2 regions of the Chromobacterium haemolyticum genome follow, and region 1 is predicted to be linked to the other one. Evidence: predicted binding sites of a transcription regulator. Region 1 holds the regulator's gene; the other holds the start of a gene.

Region 1 (4,354 bases):
TTCTCACCGCGCCCTCTCCCTGGAAAAGCGGCGCGGACATTCCGCCGCACCGGCTGCTGGGCCCCGACGGCCCGGCGCTGCTGCAAGCGCTGGACGCTCATCCCGCCGAGCTGCGGCACTGGCTGGCGCGCCAGCCCACCCGCCGCCTGGGTCATTACGCCGAGCGCTTGCTATCGTTCTGGTTCCGCTTGGCGCCGCACATCGAACTAGTCGCCAGCAATCTGCCTGTGCGCGGTCCAGACGGCCGCACCGTCGGAGAATTCGACTTCCTTTTGCGCCTGGACGGCCAACCGCTGCACCTGGAAGCCGCCAGCAAGTTCTACCTGCAGCTGGGCCGCAGCGCCGATACGCTGACCGGCCCCAGCCTGCGCGACGCCTGGGCGCTGAAAGCCCATAAGCTGCAGACCCAGCTGCGTCTATCCCGTCACCCCGCGGCGCAAGCGACGCTGCCGGAAGGCTTTGCCGGCTGCGCGGTCGGCGCCCGGCTCAGCGGTTGGCTGTTCCACGCTCAAGACACCTCGCCGGAACCGCCGCCCGGCGCCCTGCCGCTATACGGGCAATACTGGCCGCTGCGCGGCGACTGGCCTGCGTTGAACGCGGACTCCCGCTGGGCCTGGCTGCCCAGGCTCAGTTGGCTGGCGCCTGCGCGCCTCTCGCGGGAACACACCGCCGATGCGGCGGAACTGCGCGCGCGGCTGGAACAGGCAGAGGCACCGCAATTGCTTGCCGAACTGCAACCCGGCCCGGACGGCGACTGGCATGAAGTGGCGCGAGGCTTCGCCGTTCCGCCGGGATGGCCTCAAGAAGCGCCGTTGTCGCGCTTGTTGCGGCAAATCGCGGACTGCGCGCCGCCGCAATGAAAAAGGCAAGCCTCATGGCTTGCCTAAGAGGCTGTTCATAATCTGCTGCGCTTCGTGATACGCCCCACGGTGAGTACCGCTTCGAAATGCTCATGTACCACTATGTACATTCCGCTTTCTCAGCGGTTTTCGCCTTGTCTCGCTCTTGCTCGCTAGATTTTCAACTGGCTCTAAGAACCTGTTTACGATCCGCTTTCTCAGCCGTTTTCGTCTGACCTCCTCTTGTCTCGCGAGATCATAAACACGCTCTTACGTCTTTCGCGGCTCCGTAGAAGCGGCGGGATCAATGACCGTTGGCGTGAGCACAGCCGGAAATCAGCGCCTTCAACTCATCCACCATCACCAACTGGATGTGCTTGTGATCGACCGTGATCCAGCCTTGCTGCTGGAACTTGGACAGCGTGCGGCTGACGGTTTCCAGTTTCAACCCCAGGAAGCTGCCGATTTCCTCGCGGCTCATGCGCAGGATGAAATCATTGGCGGCGAAGCCGCGGGTGGACAGACGCTGGGACAAATTGAGCAGGAAGGCGGCCAGGCGTTCTTCCGCCTTCATGTTGCCCAATAGCAACATTACATTTTGATCGCGAACGATCTCGCGGCTCATCAGTCGGTAGAAGTGGTGCTGCAAGGTGGGAATTTCGCGGCCCAGGCTCTCCATGCGGCTGAACGGCAACTCGCACACCTCGCTATCCTCCAGCGCGATGGCGTCGCAACCGTGAACATTGGCGGAAATACCGTCCAAGCCCATTAGTTCGCCGGACATGTGAAAGCCGGTCACCTGCTCGCGGCCGTCCTGACTGGCCACGCTGGTCTTGAAGAAGCCGGTGCGCACCGCGAACAGCGAGCGGAAGCCCTCGCCGCTGCGGAACAGGTACTCGCCGCGCTTCAAACGGCGGCTTTGACGGATCACTGCGTCAAGCTGGGTCAGTTCCTCGCGGTTGAGCCCCACTGGCAGACAGAGTTCCTTCAGGCTGCAGTTGGAGCAGGAGACCTTCAGGTTATGCAAAGAGATATGGTTCTGATCGGACATGGCATGTTTAGTACAAGCTTGCGACGAAGCTTGACCCTTATCAAAGCGAAATTCGCAGGATTTCCGCAAATTTACCAGTCCACCAGAGGTTTTGCCATCCAAATACGACATGAAGACCACCCACCCATTTTCTCCTGCCCATTTTGAATTCGACCGCGCTCTGATTGAACGCCTCGACGGGACAGGTCCTAGATATACGTCATACCCGACAGCAGATCGCTTTACGCCGGGTTTTGCCGAAAGAGACTACATCCACTGGCTACGGCAGCGCAGCATCGGCGCCAACCGGAAACCTTTATCATTGTACGCTCATATACCTTTTTGCAACACTATCTGCTACTACTGCGGTTGCAACAAGATCATCACCAAGGATAGCGGCAAAGCCGACTTGTATCTGGACTACCTGGAAAAGGAAGTCCAGATGGTCGCCTCCTGTCTGGGGCGCCGAGAGCAGGTGATACAGCTGCATTTCGGCGGCGGTACCCCGACTTTCCTGTCCGACGCGCAACTGGAACGATTGATGACCTTGCTCAAGACTCATTTCGAGTTCTTGAAGGAGGGGGAGTATTCCATAGAAATAGACCCGCGCAAAGTCAGTGCAGCTACAATTTTCAAGCTGGCCGAATTAGGTTTCAACCGCATCAGCGTCGGCATTCAGGACTTCGAGCCCGCGGTGCAGCAGGCGGTGAACCGCGTGCAGTCCGAAGCGGAAACTCTAGAGGTGATCCAGGCGACGCGCGACGCCGGCTTCAAGTCCGTCAGCGTCGACCTGATTTACGGCCTGCCCTTGCAGACCCGTGAATCGGTGCGTCGCACGCTGGACAAAGTGATCGCCATAGGACCGGACCGGCTGGCGCTGTACAACTACGCCCATTTGCCCACCGTGTTCATGCCGCAACGCCGCATCAACGAGGCCGATCTGCCGTCGCCGGAAACCAAGCTGGACATCCTGCAGGACTCGGTGCAACGCCTGGCCGACGCCGGCTATGTGTTCATCGGCATGGATCACTTCGCCAAGCCGGACGACGAACTGGCCTCCGCCTTGCGCCAGGGCCGGCTGCAGCGCAATTTCCAGGGTTATTCCACGCATGCGGACTGCGACATGATTGGCCTTGGCGTGTCCTCCATCGGCAAGGTCGGCCCCTGCTACAGTCAGAGCGCCAAAGATCTGGACAGCTACTACGCGGCGCTGGACAGCGGCCATCTGCCGGTGCTGCGCGGGCTGACGCTGGACAATGACGACATCCTTCGTCGCAGCATCATCCAGGGTCTGATGTGCCGTTTCTCGCTGTCCGTGGAAGCGCTGGAGGAAATTCACGGCATCAACTTCGCCGAGTACTTTGCGGAAGAGTTGCCGCAGATCCGCGAATATCAGCAACTGGGGCTGCTTTCCTTCGACGGCGACTTCATCATGGTGGAACCCAAGGGCCGTCTCCTGATCCGCAATATCGCGATGATCTTCGATAAGCACCTGCGCGAGCGCCGCACCCAGGCTCGCTACTCCAAAACCATTTAAGCCAGTCCCATGACAAAACAGCCCGCGTCTAAACGCGGGCTATTTATCGTTGGAGCCTGGCAAAAGCTTACCAGATGTCTTTTTCCACCTTGGCCGCCAGTTCCGGGTAATCCGCCACCTTGAACACAGGGGTGGACTCGCCTTGCTTCAGCTGACGCTCATAGTCCTTCAACACGATGAAGAAGTAACGCGACAACAACACAATGGCCACCAGATTAATCAAGGCCATCAAGCCCATGGCGAAGTCGGCCATGTCCCATACCAGCGGCAAGCTGGCCACCGCGCCGAACATCACCATCGCCAGCACGATCAGCCGGAACACCAACAAGATCCACTTGTTGCTGCGAATGAATTCGACATTGCCCTCGGCGTAAGCGTAATTGCCGATGATGGTGGAAAAGGCGAACAGGAACATCGCCACCGCGAGGAAGGACGCCCCGATCGGGCCGAACTGGGCCTCGATGGCCTTCTGCGTCAGCGCCACCCCGCTCAAACCCTGATCATGCACGCCGGACAACAGAATGATGGCCGCCGTGGCGGTACAGATCACCATGGTGTCGATGAAGACGCCGAACATCTGGATCGCGCCCTGGCTTGCCGGATGGCGCGAGGTCGCCGTCGCGGCGGCGTTGGGAGCGGAACCCATGCCCGCCTCATTGGAAAACAGACCGCGCTTGATACCCAGCATCATCGCCTGGCTCACGGCGTATCCGGCAAAACCGCCCGCGGCCTGCTCCAGACCAAAAGCGCTCTTGACGATCAACACAATCAGACCGGGCAACTCGGCGGCATGCACCGCCAACACATAGAAGGTCATCAGCAAATAGACGGCCGCCATCACCGGCACCAGCCATTCGGCCACCCGCGCCACCGAGCGCACGCCGCCAAAGATGATGGGCGCGCTCATCACCACCAGGGCGATGCCCACCATATAGCGGTTCCAGCCCC
Region 2 (4,354 bases), 850 kb from region 1:
GCTGTTGTCTGGCCGCTTCGCCTTGTCGCCGGACCATGGCTTCGCGCTGACGGGCATGCTGGCGCGGCTGGACGAGCTTAAGCTGGGCGCGCAAGGCGCGGAACCGGTTTTGAGCCTGGCCAGCGCGGAACTGGCGTCCAGCCAGTTGTTGCAACAAGGCCGCCGCATCGAGCCGGGCAAGCTGACGCTGAGCGGCCTTGAGGCCAAGGTGGAGCGCGACCGCGCCGGCCAGATCAATCTGGCCCGCTTGTTCGAGTCCGCCGGCCGTTCCAAACCGACCCCCGCTGCGGCGCGCGCCCAGGGGGAGACGGCGCCGGCCTGGAAATTCTCCTACCCGGAAATGGAGTTGCGGGACAGCCTGCTGAGCTGGACCGACCGCGGCCTGCCCAAGCCGGTGAATGCGGCCTTGTCCGGCCTGGGCGGCACCGTGGAGGTGGGCGACGGCCAGAAGCTGGCGGTGGACCTGGCCGGCAAGCTCAATGGCGGCAAGTTGGCGGCCAAGGCCGATATCGACGCCGCCGCCGGCGCGCTCAAGGGCAAGCTGCGCGCCGACGGGGTGCAACTGGCGCCGCTGGCGCCGTACGCCTTGAGCGGCACGCCGCTGCGTTTTGGCGGCGGCGCGCTGTCGGCGGATTTGAACTTGGATGTCGGCGTGCGCGGCTGGCGTGTCGGTGGCTCAGCCGGCGTGGCGCGGCTGGCGGTGTACGAGCCGGGCGAGAAATTGCCCTTGCTGGGCTGGCGCGACCTGCAAGTACGCGGCCTCAGCGCCCAAGGCATGCCGCTGAAAGTGGCGATTAACGATGTGCGGCTGCAAGCGCCGGCGGGGCGACTAGTGCTGGACGAGAAACGCGAGCTCAACGTGGCCCGGCTGTTTGCCGGCCAAGGGGGCGCCAAGCCGGCCGCGCCCAAGGCTAAGCCGGGGCCGCTGCCGTTGGTGGAGGTCAAGTCCATTCACGTGCAGGGCGGCCGGGTGCAGTTCGCCGACCACGGCATGAAACCGGACTTCGCCACCGATATGCACAATCTGCGAGGCTCCATCCAGAACCTGTCCACCCGCGCCAATCGGCGCGGCAACATCACGCTGGACGGCGATGTGGACCAGTTTGGCGACGTCAAGGTGCGCGGCGCGCTGTCGCCGCTGGCGCCCACCGACAACACCGACATCACGCTGGCCTTCCGCAATATATCCATGGGCACGCTGAACCCGTATTCGATGAACTTCGCCGGCTGGCAGGTCAAGGACGGCCGCTTGTCGGTGGATCTGCGCTACCTGCTGGAGCAACGCCAGCTCAAGGGCGAGAACCGGGTGGTGATTGATTCCCTGCAATTGGGCGACGAGCTGCCGGACAGCGAGTACAAGGGCCCGCGGCTGCCGTTGCGGCTGGCGGTGGCTATTTTGGAGGACAGCGATAAACGCATCGATCTGGACTTGCCGGTGGCCGGCAGCCTGGACGATCCGCAGTTCAGCTACGGCAAGATCATCTGGAAAGCCATCGTCAACGTGGTGACCAAGGTGGTGACCGCGCCGTTCCGCGCGCTGGGCGCCTTGCTGGGCGGCGAGGGTTTCGACGATATCCGCTTCGTGGCCGGCGAGGCCAATGTGACGCCGCCGGAGCGCGAGAAGCTGGTCAAAGTGGCCGGGCTGATGGTGAAGCGACCCAAGCTGATGCTGTCGATCAGCGGCGGCTACAATGCCAACGCGGACCGCAAGGAGATGGCGCGCGCGCAAACCGATCTGGCGATCTTCGCCGCCGCCGGTCATCAGCTGGGCGCCGGCGAGCCGCTGCCGCAGCCGGACATGCAGGACGGCGAAATCCTGTCCGCGGTGAAATCGGTGTACGGCAAGCAGATCGGCCGCTTCAAGCTGCTGGGCCACACGCTGAAGCCGGGCGGACCGTCCGGAGCGGCCTTGGGCAAGCTGCTGCGGGACGAGTTGATCGCCGCGCAGAACATCACCGATGCCAGCCTGCAGCAATTGGCCAAGCAACGCGCCGCCAATGCGCGCGCGGCTATGGTCAAGACCGATCCGGCGCTGCAGGAACGTATCCAGTTGGGCGAGCCGGTCAAGGTCTCCGCCGGCCGCGACGGCGTGCCGCTGGAGGTGAAACTGAAGACGCCGTGAGGCGACGGCCGCGCGTCGTGTTTTTGCCCATGACAATAGGGAAAAACGGCGGCGAGGTGGAATAGCGCTTGATATGTGTCAACGAACGGCGTAACTACATATAGTGTAATACGCCGTTTTTCTTTTCCAGATATTGCGTATTGGACGTGTCGAAACCTTTTGCGGCCCACACGGTCCATTGCATGCTGGAAGGGGGCCGCCCTGGCCGCCGCAGGCCGCAATTCAAGAGGAACCGGGAACCATGAAGCAGGAAAACATCGCCGCCATGACCGAGCAGGATATCTCCCGCGAGGTATTGCTGGAAAAATACGCCAAGAACGGCGAACAGAGCGTGAGCGAAGTGCGCCTGCGCGTGGCCAAGGCGCTGGCGGCGCTGGAAAGCGACCCGGCGCGTTTCGAGCCGCTATTCTATCAAGCGCTGGAAAACGGCTTTATTCCCGGCGGTCGCATCAATTCCGCCGCCGGCACCGATTTGCGCGCCACCTTGATCAATTGCTTTGTGCAGCCGGTGGGCGATTCAGTGTCCGAAACCGAAAACGGCAAGGTGGGCATTTACGAGGCGCTGCTGCAGGCCGCGGAAACCATGCGCCGCGGCGGCGGCGTCGGCTACAACTTCTCGCGCATCCGCCCCAAGGGCGCGCGGGTCAAGGGCACCAACAGCCGCGCGTCCGGCCCGGTGTCCTATATGCGGGTGTTCGACCGCAGCTGCGAGACGGTGGAGTCCGCCGGCGCGCGTCGCGGCGCGCAGATGGGGGTGCTGGATATTTCTCACCCGGACGTGGAGGAATTCATCCACGCCAAGGACCAGGGCGATTTGCGCAATTTCAACATCTCGGTGGGCGTGTCCGACGACTTCATGCGCGCCGTGGAAGCGGACGCCGCCTGGGAATTGACCCACGCGGTGGAGCCCTCGTCCGACGCCTTCCCCGGCAGCTACCAGCGCGAGGACGGCCTGTGGGTCTACCGCGCCGTGCCGGCGCGTGAACTGTGGCGGCAGATCATGGCCTCCACCTACGACCACGCCGAGCCGGGCGTGCTGTTCATGACCCGCATCAACCAGGACAACAATCTGTCCTATTGCGAGGTGATTGAATCCACCAACCCCTGCGGCGAGCAGCCGCTGCCGGATTACGGCTGCTGCGACCTGGGCTCCATCAATTTGTGCCGCCATGTGCGCCAGCCGTTTGGCGATAAGCCCAGCTTTGATTTCAAGAGCTTCGAGAAAGTGGTGCGCATGTCGGTGCGCATGCTGGACAATGTACTGGACTTGACCGTGTGGCCGCTGGAGGAGCAGCAGCGCGAGGCCCAGGCCAAGCGCCGCGTCGGCCTGGGCTTCACCGGCCTGGGCGACGCGCTGATCATGCTGAAGATACGCTATGACAGCGAGGAGGGCCGCCGCTTCGCCAGCCGCATTTCCGAGGCGATGCGCGACGCCGCCTACGACGCCTCCGTGGATCTCGCCATCGAGAAGGGCGGTTTCCCGCTGTTCGACGCCGACGCCTACCTGGCCGCGCCGCATTGCGCCAGCCGTTTGCCGGAGGCGATCAAGGCGCGCATCCGCAAGCACGGCATTCGCAACTCGCACCTCTTGTCCATCGCGCCCACCGGAACCATTTCGCTGGCCTTCGCAGACAACGCCTCCAACGGCATTGAGCCGCCGTTCTCCTGGTTCTACACCCGCAAGAAGCGCATGGCCGACGGCAGCCAGCAGGAATATCTGGTGGAAGACCACGCCTACCGCGTCTACCGGATGCAGGGCGGGGACACCAACGCCCTGCCGGACTACTTCGTCTCCGCGCTGGAAATGAGCGCGCTGGACCATATGCGCATGGTGGCGGCGGTGGCGCCCTATATCGACACCGCCATCTCCAAGACGGTGAACGTGCCGGGCGATTATCCGTTCGACGATTTCGAAAGCCTGTATCTGGAAGCCTGGCGCGCTGGACTGAAAGGGATTACCACCTACCGGCCCAACAGCGTGCTGGGGTCGGTGTTGTCGGTGGAGCCGGCCAAGCCCAGCGCCGCCACGCCGCAGGACTTGTCCGGCAGCGGCGACGGCGATCCGGACCGCCGCGTGGTGCTCAACACCGCGCCGACGCCGGCCTTGTCCAGCTTGAAGTGGCCTAACCGGCCCAAGCTGAAGGAAGGCAACCCGTCCTGGACCTTCATGGTGGAAGGGGACGCCGGAGACTTCGCCGTGGTGGTGGGTCATGTGGAGAACGGTCGAGTGTC

What was found. Region 1 encodes FNR, which switches genes on or off when oxygen is low (the NO sensors DNR and NnrR bind a similar motif). Its sites were predicted from a motif close to TTGATNNNNATCAA; they were not measured.
Region 2: the regulator FNR is predicted to act here: its motif matches at 2,191-2,204, upstream of GYH29_RS14275 (adenosylcobalamin-dependent ribonucleoside-diphosphate reductase).

Annotation. Positions count from the first base shown of each region.
Region 1 is NZ_AP019312.1:3,973,023-3,977,376, forward strand. Features, by position in the region: gene GYH29_RS18205 (DUF1853 family protein) at 1-860, shown strand, start outside; gene fnr (fumarate/nitrate reduction transcriptional regulator Fnr) at 1,144-1,890, opposite strand; gene hemN (oxygen-independent coproporphyrinogen III oxidase) at 2,000-3,406, shown strand; gene GYH29_RS18220 (alanine/glycine:cation symporter family protein) at 3,474-4,354, opposite strand, start outside.
Region 2 is NZ_AP019312.1:3,123,109-3,127,462, reverse strand. Features, by position in the region: gene GYH29_RS14280 (DUF748 domain-containing protein) at 1-2,122, shown strand, start outside; gene GYH29_RS14275 (adenosylcobalamin-dependent ribonucleoside-diphosphate reductase) at 2,364-4,354, shown strand, end outside.